DNA from 4 places in the Anaerosporomusa subterranea genome. Region 1 is predicted to be linked to each of the others. Evidence: riboswitches for the same ligand, from Rfam matches in the RefSeq annotation. Region 1 holds a riboswitch; each other region holds the start of a gene.

What was found. A riboswitch is a leader RNA that binds a small molecule or an ion and turns the genes downstream of it on or off. The one in region 1 is predicted to bind cyclic di-AMP.
Region 2: linked by a shared signal. The riboswitch ahead of AXX12_RS16990 (C40 family peptidase) and the one ahead of AXX12_RS04325 (C40 family peptidase) in region 1 are both predicted to bind cyclic di-AMP.
Region 3: linked by a shared signal. The riboswitch ahead of AXX12_RS17440 (N-acetylmuramoyl-L-alanine amidase family protein) and the one ahead of AXX12_RS04325 (C40 family peptidase) in region 1 are both predicted to bind cyclic di-AMP.
Region 4: linked by a shared signal. The riboswitch ahead of AXX12_RS02605 (3D domain-containing protein) and the one ahead of AXX12_RS04325 (C40 family peptidase) in region 1 are both predicted to bind cyclic di-AMP.

What each region holds. Positions count from the first base shown of each region.
Region 1 is NZ_LSGP01000013.1:158,646-162,412, reverse strand. It holds gene AXX12_RS04330 (ABC transporter ATP-binding protein) at 1-831, opposite strand, end outside; gene AXX12_RS04325 (C40 family peptidase) at 937-1,605, opposite strand; cyclic di-AMP (ydaO/yuaA leader) riboswitch at 1,609-1,736, opposite strand; gene AXX12_RS04320 (3'-5' exoribonuclease YhaM family protein) at 1,838-2,770, opposite strand; gene AXX12_RS04315 (hypothetical protein) at 2,800-2,982, opposite strand; gene AXX12_RS04310 (Nif3-like dinuclear metal center hexameric protein) at 3,119-3,767, opposite strand, start outside.
Region 2 is NZ_LSGP01000026.1:37,384-41,150, reverse strand. It holds gene AXX12_RS17005 (TolC family protein) at 1-457, opposite strand, end outside; gene AXX12_RS17000 (hypothetical protein) at 839-1,021, opposite strand; gene AXX12_RS16995 (hypothetical protein) at 1,070-1,261, opposite strand; gene AXX12_RS16990 (C40 family peptidase) at 1,368-2,054, opposite strand; cyclic di-AMP (ydaO/yuaA leader) riboswitch at 2,057-2,181, opposite strand; gene AXX12_RS16985 (methyltransferase family protein) at 2,193-2,813, opposite strand; gene AXX12_RS16980 (dicarboxylate/amino acid:cation symporter) at 3,207-3,767, opposite strand, start outside.
Region 3 is NZ_LSGP01000026.1:125,782-129,548, forward strand. It holds gene AXX12_RS17425 (methyltransferase MtaB domain-containing protein) at 1-473, shown strand, start outside; gene AXX12_RS17430 (cobalamin B12-binding domain-containing protein) at 503-1,141, shown strand; gene AXX12_RS17435 (hypothetical protein) at 1,256-1,597, opposite strand; cyclic di-AMP (ydaO/yuaA leader) riboswitch at 1,842-1,963, shown strand; gene AXX12_RS17440 (N-acetylmuramoyl-L-alanine amidase family protein) at 1,967-2,674, shown strand; gene AXX12_RS17445 (DUF3870 domain-containing protein) at 2,694-3,029, shown strand; SAM riboswitch class I at 3,077-3,178, shown strand; gene AXX12_RS17450 (YezD family protein) at 3,254-3,598, shown strand; gene AXX12_RS17455 (MetQ/NlpA family ABC transporter substrate-binding protein) at 3,650-3,767, shown strand, end outside.
Region 4 is NZ_LSGP01000006.1:99,336-103,102, forward strand. It holds gene AXX12_RS02600 (HD domain-containing phosphohydrolase) at 1-1,436, opposite strand, end outside; cyclic di-AMP (ydaO/yuaA leader) riboswitch at 1,659-1,793, shown strand; gene AXX12_RS02605 (3D domain-containing protein) at 1,799-2,203, shown strand; gene AXX12_RS02610 (RMD1 family protein) at 2,261-3,091, opposite strand; gene pepV (dipeptidase PepV) at 3,257-3,767, shown strand, end outside.

The DNA of each region.
Region 1 (3,767 bases):
AAAGGCGAACATGCCGCCAATGGTTAACTCTCCATCAATAACTTCCCTGCCGCCAAACCAAATAATCACTGTCAGGCCAATCGCAGCTAAGAACTCGACGAGCGGCACCAGGACGGCGTTTAGGCGTTGCATCTTTAAAAATTCCTCAGCTGCTTGGTGAATTCTCTGACTGAATTTACGGTATTCGTACTCTTCACGACTATAACTTTTAACAATGGTGGCAGACAGCAACGTTTGATGCAAAAAACTGGCTACTTTAGCCAAAGAGTCTTCCATCAGCATACCAATTTTGGCTGTTTTCTTATTGAAATAGCCGACAACAAGAAAGATGAAAGGCAAGGTTGCAAAGGTCACCAGTGATAATTGCCAGTCAAAGTAGATCATAATTGAAAGAATGGCAAGTACGTTCAAGGTTTCGATAAAAAATTCAGGTATACTCACAGACACGGCCTGTTGAATCAATGTCAGGTCATTGGAGAACAACGAAATCACTTCGCCTGTCTGGTTGTTGACAAAATAGGCATAATCCTTGGACTGAAGTTTAACGAACATTTCTTGACGCATGCGCTCAATCAGTCGATTACCGACCTTGGCCATCAAATACCCATACACATAAGAAAAAATGCCGCGCAGCAAATATAATACGACAATGCCAGCTGTGATAAAGTGCAGTTGGTACAAGTCTCCATCAGCCAGGACATTGTCAATCAGCAGTTTAATAATAATTGGCGCTGCCAGTCCTGCCACACTGGCCATAAGGAAACTAGCCAAAGCAATAACTACTTTTGGCCAAAAGGGCAGGATGAACTTTTGCCAATAGAATGTATACATAAGAGCCCTCGCGATTCTGCTGAATCAAAATAGAAAAGGAAAAGAAAACCAGGAAGGCGTTTGCCCGCCTTCCCTTCGTGTGCCGTATGGCCTTTACCAGTCTTCTTACAGTACGCGCCTTGCACCAACATAACGCGGGCCCCAGTACGAACTGTTTAACCGATCAATGGCGACGCCGCGACTGGAAGTCGCGCTGATAAAATTGCCGTCGCCAATGTAGATACCGCTATGCGACGCTCCAGAAGCATATGTCGTAAAAAACACCATATCCCCCGGCTGCAGCCTGCTTAGCGAGACTGCGCGGCCAACTTCAAACTGGTCATCAGCCGTTCTCGGCAGAGCCACGCCAACTGTGCGATACACATGGCGGGTAAAGCCGGAGCAGTCAAAACCATCTGCAGTTGTGCCGCCAAATACATACGGAACACCCAAATACCGCATGGAAAATTGAATGACTCGTCTGACTGCTACAGTGGACGAATCGCGGCTTACTGCCGGTATATCGCGTCCAAGCAGCATTTGATAAGTTGTCGGGCCAACCACGCCGTCTGGCGTCAGACCTTTGTCCTTTTGGTAAGCCTTCACTGCAGTCTCGGTGGCAGGGCCGAAGTCACCATCAGCGCTACCAATCTCATACCCCAGTGACAACAACCGCTTCTGAATCAAAACAATTTCCTGCCCTTGGTCGCCTTCCTCATAAAAATTCGAGGCCGACGCGACGTTTAGAAACGTCAAACTGAACAAAACGCACAACAAAAAGACTACCTTTTTCAAATGTCTGCCCCTCTCGAAGCCTCCGAGGTTAGCTGACGGGTTAGGGTTAGAGGACCCCTATTCCGTTTCCGGAATTTCACCCCTGGTTTGCGGTTCCCCCGTACCTGAGCTGGATTCGGCTTTATCATGCTCTAATCATTTTAAATTCGATTCTGGCTTGCAAAATCCTGCCTTGTGTTCTAAAAAAATGGCAAGTACCATTCGACTTAGATTGTACCCATTTTTCAGTTGATCAACCCTCTTGACTGACGCGGATATAGCGATTCAGCATCTTGGCATAACGCCAGTCTGTCTTACCTTCGTTATCTGCAAATTGGCTAAGAACAGAGTTGAGCTCATCCGCATAGTGAACAATGAAACTTTCCTTTGTCACACAAGCGACTGGCGCGCCATTCTCCACTTTCCCATGATGTGACAGCAGGATATGCAATAGCGCTTGGGCATCATCTGGCGGGAAATCCTTTTGATTGGAAATCGTACGTTCCACAAGCATAGCCCCTAAGGAAACATGACCGATCATCCTGCCAATATTAGTATATTCAAACCCCATGCCACTTGACAACTCTTCCAGTTTACCGATGTCATGTAACAGTGCGCCGGTAACCACTAAATCGACATCTACATTGCCGGTTTCAATCGCCATACCTTTTGCAAGCCGAGCGACATCAACCGAGTGTTCCAGCAAGCCGCCGATATAGGCGTGATGCAATCTCATCGCAGCAGTGTGCTTTACATACGACGCGTAGGTTTTGCCTGATAAAATTGCTCTCAACAATTCCTGCAAATGGATTTTTGATACTCCTGCTATCAAGCCTTCGAGTCGTCCCTTATATTCCTCAATATCTTTTGGTGTATAGGGCAAGAGATGACTCAAGTCATCGTCGTCGTTCACCGGCTCAGCCCGGCGCACAAGAACTTGCACAGCTCCGTCAGTACTATAGCGGTCAGCCTGGACGACACCAAAGATGACCATGGGCGTGGCTCCATTGACTTCCTTAAGCAGCTCAACTGTTTCTCGTTCAAAGCAAATAAAACTCAGCGTCCCACTGTTATCTTCTACTGTGCCACGGGCAAATACACCGCCATTTGACGACTGCCCTGCCTTCTGCAAACGCATGAGCACACTATGCCGGATTTCATCCCCAACCCGAAATTGCGCCAACAAATGTAACAACCCCTATTCTGTAAACTGAATTATAGGGTTCGCCCGCTAGTTGCGAGATTCCTGCAAGAGAATACAAAAAGGCGCATCCAAAACGAATGCGCCTGATACTTCTTCGATGAAAGAAATGCATGAACCTTATAGCGAGAGATTAGGGCGACAATCAGTGCGATGGCGATAGCGAGAAGAACTAGCAGTAACGGACCTTGTACCATCTTAACGCCTCCTCTTTCTCTTGACTCTCATCCAGGGCAAGACTCTACGCCAGGTTCTACTCTCCTTTACGCTTTTATTCATTAGTTTAAAATAAAAATAATCCTCCATATTGGAGAATTATTTTGGTATTCTTTTCTATAGAGACCAAAAAATGTCTTTCGAAGGCGAAGAAATTATTGGTACATTCCATTCTTGCTTTTCGGAATAGGTGGCCAAGTACTTTGCCAAATAGGGTATAACCGGATACTCTGTCGCAAAGTGTCCCGCGTCAACCATAGCCAACTCTTGGGCTATAGCTTGCTGCGCTTCATGGTACTTGAGATCACCGGTGACAAAGACATCGGCCCCCGCTTGTTTTGCCTGGGCTGCAAAGCTTGCCCCGCTGCCGCCGCATACTGCTACCGAGCGGATTAAAGCATCTGGCCTACCAGCCACTTTTATTGCACTGACAGCCAAACGATCTTTGACCATTGCCGTGAATTGGCGCAAGCTCATGGACTGGTCTAAAATGCCGATTCGCCCCATACCAAAGGCAGGCCCCGTATTCTCAAGAGCATACAGGTCATAGGCAACTTCTTCATAGGGGTGGGCGGACAGCATCGCGTCAAGTACTTGCTGACGGACGTTTTCAGTTACACAAGTCTCCAGTTTATATTCGGCAACCCGCTCCAAGCGCCCTTCCTCGCCAATAAACGGCGTAGCGCCGGATAAAGGTAAAAAGACTCCTTCACCTTTTACGCTAAACGAACAATGACTATACACACCAATATGACCGGCGCCCGCG
Region 2 (3,767 bases), on a different contig from region 1:
CTTGCATGATTTGAACGGCCTGGGAATTATACAGATAATCGTAGTACGCCTGTTTAACCTGTGTAGAGATGTCGAGCTTCTTCGCCTCATATTCAGCCGCGCTCATCGCAGCGTCACTCTCGGCCATCTTGCCCATGGCATCGAGTTTGCCGGGATTCATGAATTCCTGGCTTAGCGTGTATTCAGTCATCATTCCGTCTAACGGATTGAAAGAATTGGTCGGAATATCGTCTTTCATGATACCTAGCTTGGGATTCGGCAGAGCACGCGCCAAGGGGACGCGGTTCTGCTTCTCCTCCCAGCGTTTTTGGGCCTCGGTAATCGCCGGGTTGGTCTTTAGAGCTGCTGCCAGAACTTCATCTAGCGAAAGCGGCGCCTGCGCCGCCAGCGAAAGACCTGTCGCATTAAAAAGTATGGTAATTACCGTTAACGTTAAAATTAATCCTCTGTTTTGCATATTCAGCCTCCATTACAGTATGTCGTGTTCTCACAGTGTTCGCATTCGCCCTCACTCTTGAATGGCAATAACCCGCTTAACGAAAAAGAACAGTGCAGCCACATTCACTATCAAAAGCAGCCCCATCATTATTGGACCCCTCCTAGTTTTTAATCTATAGTCAGTATAGCGAAAGAATATAGGTTTCTTATGAATGAATTATGAAGATTGCGTGAATATAGGTTTTTTTTCAAAAAAGTACTGATTTAGGAGAGTATAAGGAACTTAGATCTTCTAACCTGTATTGATCGAACAATAGACGGCATCTCTGGTCTAGCTATGTTAAAGAAAACAGCCGAACATCCATCCGACGAGGGGGCTTGTTCGGCTGTCTTTAAACTGCTAGCCATGGTGGCCGGAATGAGCAGAGCCATTATCTGCTGGTGGTTTTTGCTGTTCTTGGTCAGCAGGTTGATCAGTACTCTGTGCTGCGGCGAATGCCGGCGTCATTACCGGACTTACGACCGTACCAAGAACGAATGCAACCATAAGACTAGCAAAAACGAATTTAGTGAACATCTTCATAAACAAACCTCCCTAAGAGAATATATTTAAGTTTTAACTCTATGTACTCTATACAGCAATATCGATTTCCCCGCCCAGATTTGGTTCAAGGTTTTTAGGGGTTCCCTTGCTGGCTAGGGTTGTCTTTCTGTTTTCGCTATCTTTATTCATAGCGCCGCTTGCCATCTGACTGTGCTGACTGCCACTGCAACCTGCCATACCAGACATGCCTGCACCACCAGCTACTCCGCCCATGTTCATCTCGCATTCACCTCCTGATAGAGAATATGGCTCATTATAACAGGGAAAAGTGAATAACTAATGAATTTTGGAAGAGTATAATCATTTTCTTTTTAACCGAATTCGTTTACCCGATAACCCTCCTGGCCCCCACATACCGTGAGCTCCAGTAAGGACTGCTCATACGATCAATTGCTATACCCCTACTTGATGTGGCACTGATAAAATTGCCATCACCAAGATAAATTCCATTGTGAGATGGCCCGGGCTCATAGGTACTGAAAAACACGAGATCGCCCGACTTTAGCTGATCATAACGTATAGGAATTCCTACTTGAAATTGGACATCGGCAGTCCGTGGTAGCGAAATTCCACTGGCACGGAACACATATTGAGTAAAGCCTGAACAATCAAAGCCCGCAGGAGAGTTTCCACCCCACAGATAGGGTACTCCAATGAAACGCTTAGCAAATGAAAGGATCCCGTTTGCGTTTAACCTGCGACTAAAACTTCGGTTTACACCAGCACGGGAGGCACGCAGCGCTTCCCAGGTCTCAGCCCCAACGATATCATCTACCTCTAAACCAACTGACATTTGGTACTGCTCGACTGCCTGTTGGGTTTGGATTCCGTAAACACCATCAACCTCACTAATCTCATACTGCATTTTCTGTAGTTGTTCTTGCAGAATTCGAACCTCTGAACCCGAGTCACCAGGTTTCAAGCTGGCGGCGCTTGCGACCGCCAAGCTTCCTAGCTGAATCGTCAGCGCAAAATAAACCAGTATCCAACTTGCTCTAAAAAGGACTTTCAATTGAATCCGCCTTTCTCTGCCTTCGAGGTTAGCTGTCGGGTTAGGGCCAAAGGCTGACCCCGCATGGTTCCATGCTTCACCCCAATGTTGGTTCCCCCGTACCTTTCGGATTCGGCATTGTTAAGATTTTGGAAACGATTATGGCTTAAGCCAAGGGATAAAGCGTGGCGTCCTCGCCGCGTACTCGATATACTCATCACCGAACTGTTCAATGGCTTCTTGTTCTTCCCGCTTGGAAAGCCATAGATACATACGAACCAGTACGGGGAACATTAATACTGTCAGTATCGTCGGCCATTGAATTAAGAATCCTAGCATCATCGCGATAAACGCAACATACTGAGGATGCCTAACATATTTGTATGGCCCTGTCATCGCAACTGAATTATTCTGTTGTGCTTTGTGCAAATAGCGCCAAGTGAACCCTAAGAAGATTAGCCCGCCTGTAATGAACACTTCACTAACGGTGTGAATCCAACTGGTGTGGGGATCACCTGTCATCCCTAAGAGGGTGTACCATAAATGTCCGCCACCATGAGAAAAGTTTAGTTCTGGAAAATGTGTTCCCAACCAACCGGAGAGAAGATAGATCGTGAGCGGAAACCCATACATTTCCGTGAATAACGTGATGATAAACGCGGAAAACGCTCCAAAGGATCGCCAATCCCGAACGTTGCGCGGCCGGGTAAAACTCAGTGCAAAAATAATAAAGATTAACGAATTAACCACTACAGCGCCCCAAAGGCCATAACCCCACATGACAGCCACTCCTTATTCATCGTGTTATATCAATTGGCTGTCATCTATCTATTCAGACAACCAAGCTATTGTAAAAAAGGGACCTAGTAAAAGTGCTACTAGGTCATTTACTACTGAGGAGGTGGTGTTAACCACCCATGTATACTTTAACAAACAAGTATTAATATCTGATGAATATGATGTGAATAAGTCATGAATTTTTTCCGTCATTGCATTAAAATCAACAGTTCTCCTGATATGTAGTTCAAGAATTATTCGAGATATGCCAAGAAAGCCGGCAGGCACATAGCAAAGCAGCCCTACTAAAAGGGCTGCTTTGTTGTGTCACTATATCGAACTCTCGTTTGGGCAACAGGATAAACAACAACTCTGATATTTCCGCCTTATCTATTTCTATGCAATATCCAGTTCCTCAGCCTCTGACCTGGCATAAGCCGACCGATCAAACTCACCTGCATTATCAGCTATTACCAACGATGCTACAGTAGTGCCTGATGCATTGACAGCCGTACGGGCCATATCAACAATCGGGTCAATGCCAAGCACAATGGCCATTCCTTCAAGAGGAAGCCCCAGACTGGCTAGTACCACCGTCGTAGAGATCGACGCAGGTCCCGGAATACCTGCCGTTCCGATCGAGGCTATTGTAGCAGAGGCAACAATCAGAAAATAATCAGCAATTGTTAGTTCGATACCAAAAACACGAGCTACAAAAACCGCTACAATAGCTGGCCATAAACCACCGCAACCATTCATATTCATTGTAGCACCTAAGGGGGCCACAAAGCTGGCTACTTTCCCTGATACCTTTAATCGTTTAGTAATGACCTCTAAATTCACTGGCAAGGTGGCATAACTACTGCGCGTCGTGAATGCTACCGCTAGCACCGGATAAATTTTTCGCAGAAACTGGAGAGGATTAACCTTGACTACAAAGGCAACTAAACTGCCATA
Region 3 (3,767 bases), on a different contig from region 1:
CTGCAGATCTTTGGAGCAATGAATCTGTGCAAAACATAAAGCTGTTAGGCGGTATGGCTCCGACTGTTTCTCTGGAACAGCTTATATATGACTGCAGACTGATGAACACTGCGGCGAAATCAGGCATCTCTCATGCTCGTCTGCTGCGGGATTGGCTGACTGATTCAGATAGCGTTCTTGATCCGCAGGCCTATGTATTAAGGCCTGATGTGGCGTTCCGCATTTCCCAAGCAATTGTTCAGGGAGGCAGTCATTTCGAGAGAACAAAAATCGCAGGTCTCACCGCAGTGAACGAACTGAAGCAAGCCGCCAATGCAGGAAATTTAATTATTGATCCTAAAGAAATTAGATGGCTGGATAAAATCCAGGCCCAGTTATCAAAGGTTACAAATGATGAAGAGGCATTTATTCGAGAAATGACTGAAAGTTGCAAGTCGGAAAAATATGACCCGGCGAAATATGATCTAAAGTAAAAATAGCAGGTATAAGAGGAGGAACTTTGATGAGTGAGATATTGAATGTCATTTCTGAGTCTCTGCAGGAGGGCGATGTTGACGCAGTGACTGAAAAGGTTGAAGAGGCCTTGAACGGCGGAGTTTCAGCGTCAACTATTTTGCATGAAGGATTGCTTCATGGTATGGACGTGATGGGGCAAAGGTGGAAAAACGAAGAAGTGTACATGCCGGAAGTAATGATTGCGGCTCGAGCGATGAATGCAGGTATGCGGGTTCTTAAGCCACATTTGCTGGCCGCTGGCGTCAAACCGATCGGCAAGGTCGTTTTGGGTACCGTCAAAGGCGATCTTCATGATATTGGCAAGAACCTAGTCAATATGATGTTTGTCGGATCAGGATTTGAGGTAGTCGACCTGGGAGTCGATGTGAATGAAAAGACCTTTGTTCAGGCGATTACTGAGCATCAGCCGCAAATTATCGCTATGGCCGCACTGTTGACAACGACAATGTCTGAAATGCGGGTCGTAATTGAGGCTGTGACGACAACTGGACTTCGCGATCAAGTTAAGATAATGGTTGGCGGCGCTCCGCTGACGCAGTCATTCGCAAACGCTATCGGCGCAGATGCATACGCGCCTGATGCCGCCGTTGCCGCTGACATCGCAAAGCAAATGATTGGGGCTTAATGATTCACAAAATGCGGCAACTTGATTCTTGCCATTTGTAATTGAAGCAGAAAAGGGATATTCAAGCCTCTCCGGCTTTGAATATCCCTTTCTTATTCAATAGTATTAATTCCCTTATTTCAGGGCTTCTTGCACTGTCGGCTTAATGCGCGGGTCGCGAACAATCTCTTGAACCGTTTGTTTCATCGCTGGATCGGCCAGTACATCTTTCATGGTTTGCCTCAGTTCAGGATCTGACATCATTTTGACCATTGAAGCTCGCGCTTCCGGCTTGTTCATCACTGCAATCATTCTTTTTTGCATTTCAGGGTCTTGTATTTTATCCAGTATCGGTGACTGTTGAAGTTGATCCGCAGTCTTAGGTTGATTTTGCGGTTTTTGCTGTGGCTGCATGCCGCAGGCTGTAATAAGGATCATTATTAGTCCTAACAGCAAAAACTTTGATAAACCGTTCATGGCCATTCCTCCCAATACCCATTTGCACCCTAGTATTCGCGTATTATTTGAGTCTATCCTTAGGATTCCATTTTGTGCCCTAAAAATGGTGGACACTGGGAAGCAAGTATTGCTAATATATATAGAAGGATACATATCTAAATAATTTTTATACTAATAAGGAGTGATCGCTAAACTAAGAATTGTTGTCAGCAGATTGTCATAAAGTCGACACATTTCTCTGCTATAATCAAAGGCATGTCATTTAACTGAAACGCCGAATCCAACAGGTACGGAGTAACATTTTACGGGGTGAAAAGCGTAAGCGCTAGGTTTAGCCTTAACCCTGTCCCGTTAGCTAACTCCGGAGGCGAGAAAGGCGGACAAGCTTTGCAGAGAAGAACGGCGATTTTGATAGTTTTGATTATTTTTATGTTGCCAGCCATTTGTTTTGCGGCTGAAAACCGCGCTGTGCCAGTTCAAGGTGCTAGGCAAACCGAGACAACTAGCGTAAAAAACGTATTAAAAGGAAAAACCATAGTTATAGATCCGGGTCATGGTGGCAGCGATCCTGGCGCTATCGGTAAAAGCGGTCTTGCGGAAAAAGATGTGACATTGGCAATCAGTACCGAATTGCGAAAACTGCTAGAGGACAAGAGCGCAGTTGTTATCCTGACCAGAACTACTGATCGCGATGTACATAGCAGACAAGCCTCTGATGCCCAGGAACTACAGTCTCGAGTAAATATTGCCAACAAAGCTAGCGCTGATGTGTTTGTCAGCGTTCATATTGACTCTTTCGTCGATTCAACGGCTAAAGGAACGACAACGTATTTCGCACCGCAGTTGGTTCGTGGGGAGCTGCTCGCGTCAAAGATCCAACAGTCACTTGTTGAGCAAATTAACTTACCGGATCGCGGTTTTCGTGAGAACAACTTTTATGTGTTGAAGCACGCAACCATGCCGGCTGTCCTTGCTGAAGTCGCTTTTATTTCTAACCCATCTGAGGAAGCTAAATTGCAACAACCCGATTTTATTAAAAAGGCGGCATATGGGCTTTTCACCGGTCTAACTAGGTTTTTCAGCATTGTTGGATAAGGAGGATATTGAAGAATTTATGGTTGACGAGAATATTGTGTTATTTTCCGGTTATGCAAAACTTCCCAGCGGAACGGTTTCCGCTGAGGTATATAAAGTGATGGCGTTAGTGGTGCTGATTGATATACGTACAGGTACAATCATCGAAGCTGATTGTACTCTTTCAACACGCCTTTCAGAACGATTCGTATTGGCAATGTTGGTAGGAAAAAACATCCAAAATGACAATATAGCCCTGATTGAACAAATTAACTTACAATACCAAGGAGCTGCTAAGAAAGCGATCATCAATGCTCTGCGCATTATTTCCGCTAAGTATTCGCTATATCTGCAAGAACGTCAAAAAATGAGTTGACAATGCGGAGCTTTTGATGCTATTATCTTTACAATTGAATAAGGAAACTCTTATCAAGAGAGGTCGAGGGACTGGCCCGATGACACCCAGCAACCGGCAGCAATGCAGTGGTGCTAATTCCAACAGAACGTTGTTCTGGGAGATGAGAGGAAAGCGGATTAGTTGCCCTCTTTCCTCGTGAAAGGGGGTTTTTCTATTAGCCGAACGGAGAGGGAGTGCTATCATTGAACCAACCGGTCATTTCGCCTCCGACGATGGCGATTGTTGTTGACTTAGTCAATTCGATCACCCATGGGACAATAACATTCACTGTTCAAGACGGTCGCCTGCTGCAGCTAGAGCGAAACGACAAGATTCGTTTGGATGCACCGGGGAAAGGCGGCATTGGAGGCCCCTCCCTTACCCCGAACCAAGTTGAGCGGCTTCAAAAGAGGCTGCAGGAGGAATTGAAGAACTTGCAGTTTGGCCAAGTCATTCTCCAGGTTAAGGGTGGCGTAATCGCCCAAATTGAGCGTACAGAAAAACAACGGTATTCCGGCCTAGAAGGAATTTATGGCGATGGAATATAGTAACTAGTCGACCCTGTGAATCTACAAAAAGTATTAGAGGAGTTGTTTTGTATGAAAAGTATTCGTGTTTTACTAGCTGCATTACTTATCATCTCACTCGCGGCTGCTGGTTGCTCCAGTGATAAGAAAAGTCCGCAGGCCCCTGAACAAGCCAAAAAGGCTGCCTTGA
Region 4 (3,767 bases), on a different contig from region 1:
GCCTCAGTCTTGCTCAGGGCATGGCGGTAGGGGCGTCCTGCGGTCATTGCCTCATAGGCGTCTGCTATCGCCAAGATACGGCACTCCAGCGGAATATCAGTATGCTGCAAACCCAGCGGGTAACCGCTGCCGTCCCACTGCTCGTGATGTTTAAGAACCAAGTCTGCGACAGGTACCAAAGCAGGAACACAGCGGGCAATCCGGCAGCCGATTTCGCAATGCTGCGCAATTTCCTGTCGCTCATCAGTCGTCAATCGTCCAGGTTTCATGACAATGCGTTCATCAAGGCCAACGTTGCCGATATCGTGATAGCGGGATAACAGGTGAAGATTCTCTACCTGTTCTGAACTTAGTTCCAAAACTGCAGCCAATTTAACTGCATATTCCTCGACTCGTTGCGGATGACCGCTTTTAAAGTAATCTCTGGCTTCCACGGATTGAAACATGCCGTCAAGAATAAACTGGCGGACGTTTTCGTCGCGCAACTGCTTTTGTCGATACATTTCGTTTTCCGCTTCGATGAATAGAGTATTCATATCAGTCGGACAACCGCGCATAGCATGACCTATCGACAGGCCAAGCCTAGCGTTTGGCAGCAGTAGATTGTATTCGTCGACCTCTTGACTGATTTTTCGGCAAATTGCTGTCAGTGTTTCATCATCTACATTTGGCAAGATCGCAGCAAATTCATCACCGCCGATACGTGCAATGTGATCCTCCGCTCGGAAACAGCGTTTGAAAAGATCAGCCACATCTACCAGTTGTCGATCTCCCTGTTCATGGCCAAGGGTGTCATTAATCAGCTTTAGTCCATCCAGATCGCAGACAACGATCCCGACAGAACATTGCTCGTCTTCGCCGAAATGCCGCATTTCCTGTTCAAATCGGCTGCGATTAAACAATCCGGTTAACGAATCATACAGATTGAGATAACGCAGTTGCTTAGCCATCATCACTCGTTCTGTCGTGTCCCGCTCAATAGCGATCAGTTCCTCACCACAGCCGGTCAACCAGACTTCCCGACCGTAGGCTCTACCATGATATTCGCCTTCATAGGTAAAACGCTGCGGTCGTCCGGTTAATAATACTTGTTCCATCGCTTGCTGGTAGCGGTCTGTAACCGACGTCTCATAAATGCTATCAATTTTCTTACCGACTAGGCGACGATCTGGCGGAGTTTGATAAAAGCCGGGCCGCGTATACAGCTCAAGAATGACACCATCTAAATCCAGCCGGGTCATCACGTCAACCGACGTTTCCAGGATGGCTTTGAATCTGGCTTCATTCAACCGGATTTGTTCTTGGGTGTTCTGCTGTTGGGAGATTTCTGTCTGTTCTTGTTTGACTGTGGCCCTCAATAGTGTGTTTTCTCTGCGTTCCCGAGCAGCCCAGCTAACACTACCAGCCACAAGCACGAGCCAAAACCATATTTCCATATCGCATTCCTTCATTCAAAATAATCGAAAAAACAATTGTGAACTTATTCGCGATTCGCAGCAATGGTTCCTGCGCCTGAACAGAAAAAAGACTGCTAGACCGTTGTCATGATCGAATACTGCCGCATACCGATGTATAACTGGGAATACCTATATCAAGTTTACATAATTAAAATTAATGACCTTTAGCGCGTTTTGCGTTTCTGCAACCGATAGTGTAGTATATGGACTACGCCGAACTTCCCAAAGGAATACGGGGGAACCAATATTAGTGGGGTGAATCCGCTATCAAGCGGTAGGGATACCTTCCGTCCCGAACCCGTCAGCTAACCCCGGAGGCGATTAGAAGGAGGAAACAGAATATGAACATGAAAGTGTTTAAACGTACAATCGTAACTATGATGGCTGTTGTCACACTGGCAACTAGCTTGATCACACCGGTACTCGCAGCCGCGCCAGCCAACTATAAACAAGCGATCGATATTGTTGCGACCGCATACGCGCCAGGCCCTCACGATAACGGTAAATGGGGCAACCTGACCCACATCGGCACCCAGGTGCGTCCTGGCATCATTGCCGTCGACCCGCGCATTATCCCGTTGAAATCGAAGGTGTATATTGAGTTTCCCGATGGCACTGGCAGGTATGCCATTGCTGAGGATACCGGTGGCGCAATCAAAGGAAATCGTATCGATATCGCAATGTGGACAGTTGATGAAGCATACAAGTTTGGCATGAAAAACGTTAAGCTGTATGTAGTAGAATAGTTCTTAAAAAAAACACCCCGAGAGTCAATTGAACTCTCGGGGTGTTTCTGCGCGTTACTATTTAAACACAAAAATATCCAATAGACTCAGTACGATTTCAAACGCGATCAAGAGAATAACTGCCCATTCGAGCCGAGTGCCACGGCTGGCGTGAGCCAGACCGGAAAACACCTCGGTGATATCTGTTAAGACTTCTGCTTTTTGGCGAATCTTCTGGTAGCGCTCTGATACCTCAAATAACCGTCCCATTTCGTCATACAATCGACTAGCTTCCGCATTGTTCCACGTAATATCCGGTTTATCGAGTAACATGATGTATGACACCATGTTCAGCTTAAAACCGAAGATCTTTGCCGATAGCTTGGCCAAACGTCGGTCAGACATATTTAAATTACCCATATGCAAAAATGTAACGATTTCTTCTATTTCATCTAACAGACGACTAATGTCGACCTCGATTTTTTCTAGTGCCACCGACCTTGCCAACATAGTCGCGACGATTTCGCGGTGATAGCTTTCTTCCTGCGCGATTAACATCCGGTCATTGCTTACATAGGGCATGTCTGCTTCAGTCAGATCTGTCACTGTTTCGAGAATGTAGTCGTCAACATATTCGAAGGCTCCTGTTGTCAAACTCTTTTCAATCTTCCGCAGGTAATTTACAACATCCATCATTTCGTGATGTTGAAAATTCAAAAAGACTATACTGCCAAAATGGTACAGATATACTCTCTTTCCCTCCGATTGACGAGTGATTCCCTCCAGTGATTTCCCAGCAAGAATCAGCGTCTCCTCCCAGCGGAATTGTCTATTGATGCCAAAATGCTCGGCAATTTTATTTAGATCGATTTCATTGGCCAGCACGACCGCTTTAAATTCTGACTGCATAAACAGCCTCCTAGCTTGCTCTTTTATCCAAATTATAACAGAAAAAGCAGAATACTTCCATCGCCTGGTTGCCATGCATGTCCCGGTCACCGTTCATTCATTTTACAGACTCACAAGCAAGGAGTATACTAATGGTGCATACTGGTAACGAACGGAGGGATTATCTTGAACCTGGAAAAAGCAGTAGAACTGCAGCGAGACGCGCTGATTAAATCAACGCAGGAGATTCTCGCTATTCGAAGCGTAGAGAACAATGCAGTCAATGGCAGCCCCTTTGGCGAGGACGTTGGCCTGGCGCTCGACCGCGCGTTGCAGATCGCGAACAGACTCGGATTTCGCACTGTCAATCTAAATGGCTATGTCGGCTATGCGGAATATGGCAGCGGCGAAGACTATGTTGCCGTTCTGGGACATCTTGATGTAGTGCCTGAAGGCAGCGGCTGGACGTACCTGCCGTATGGCGGAGAAATTCATGACGGCAAACTGTATGGTCGCGGTTCGACAGATGACAAAGGGCCGACGATGGCTGCCTTGTTCGGTCTAGCTGCTATCAAGGATCTCAACCTGCCGTTATCGAAACGAGTGCGGATTATCTTTGGCACCAATGAAGAGACTGGCAGCAAAGACTTGCAGTATTACGCAGCACGCGAAAAACCGCCAGTGGCCGGCTTCACCC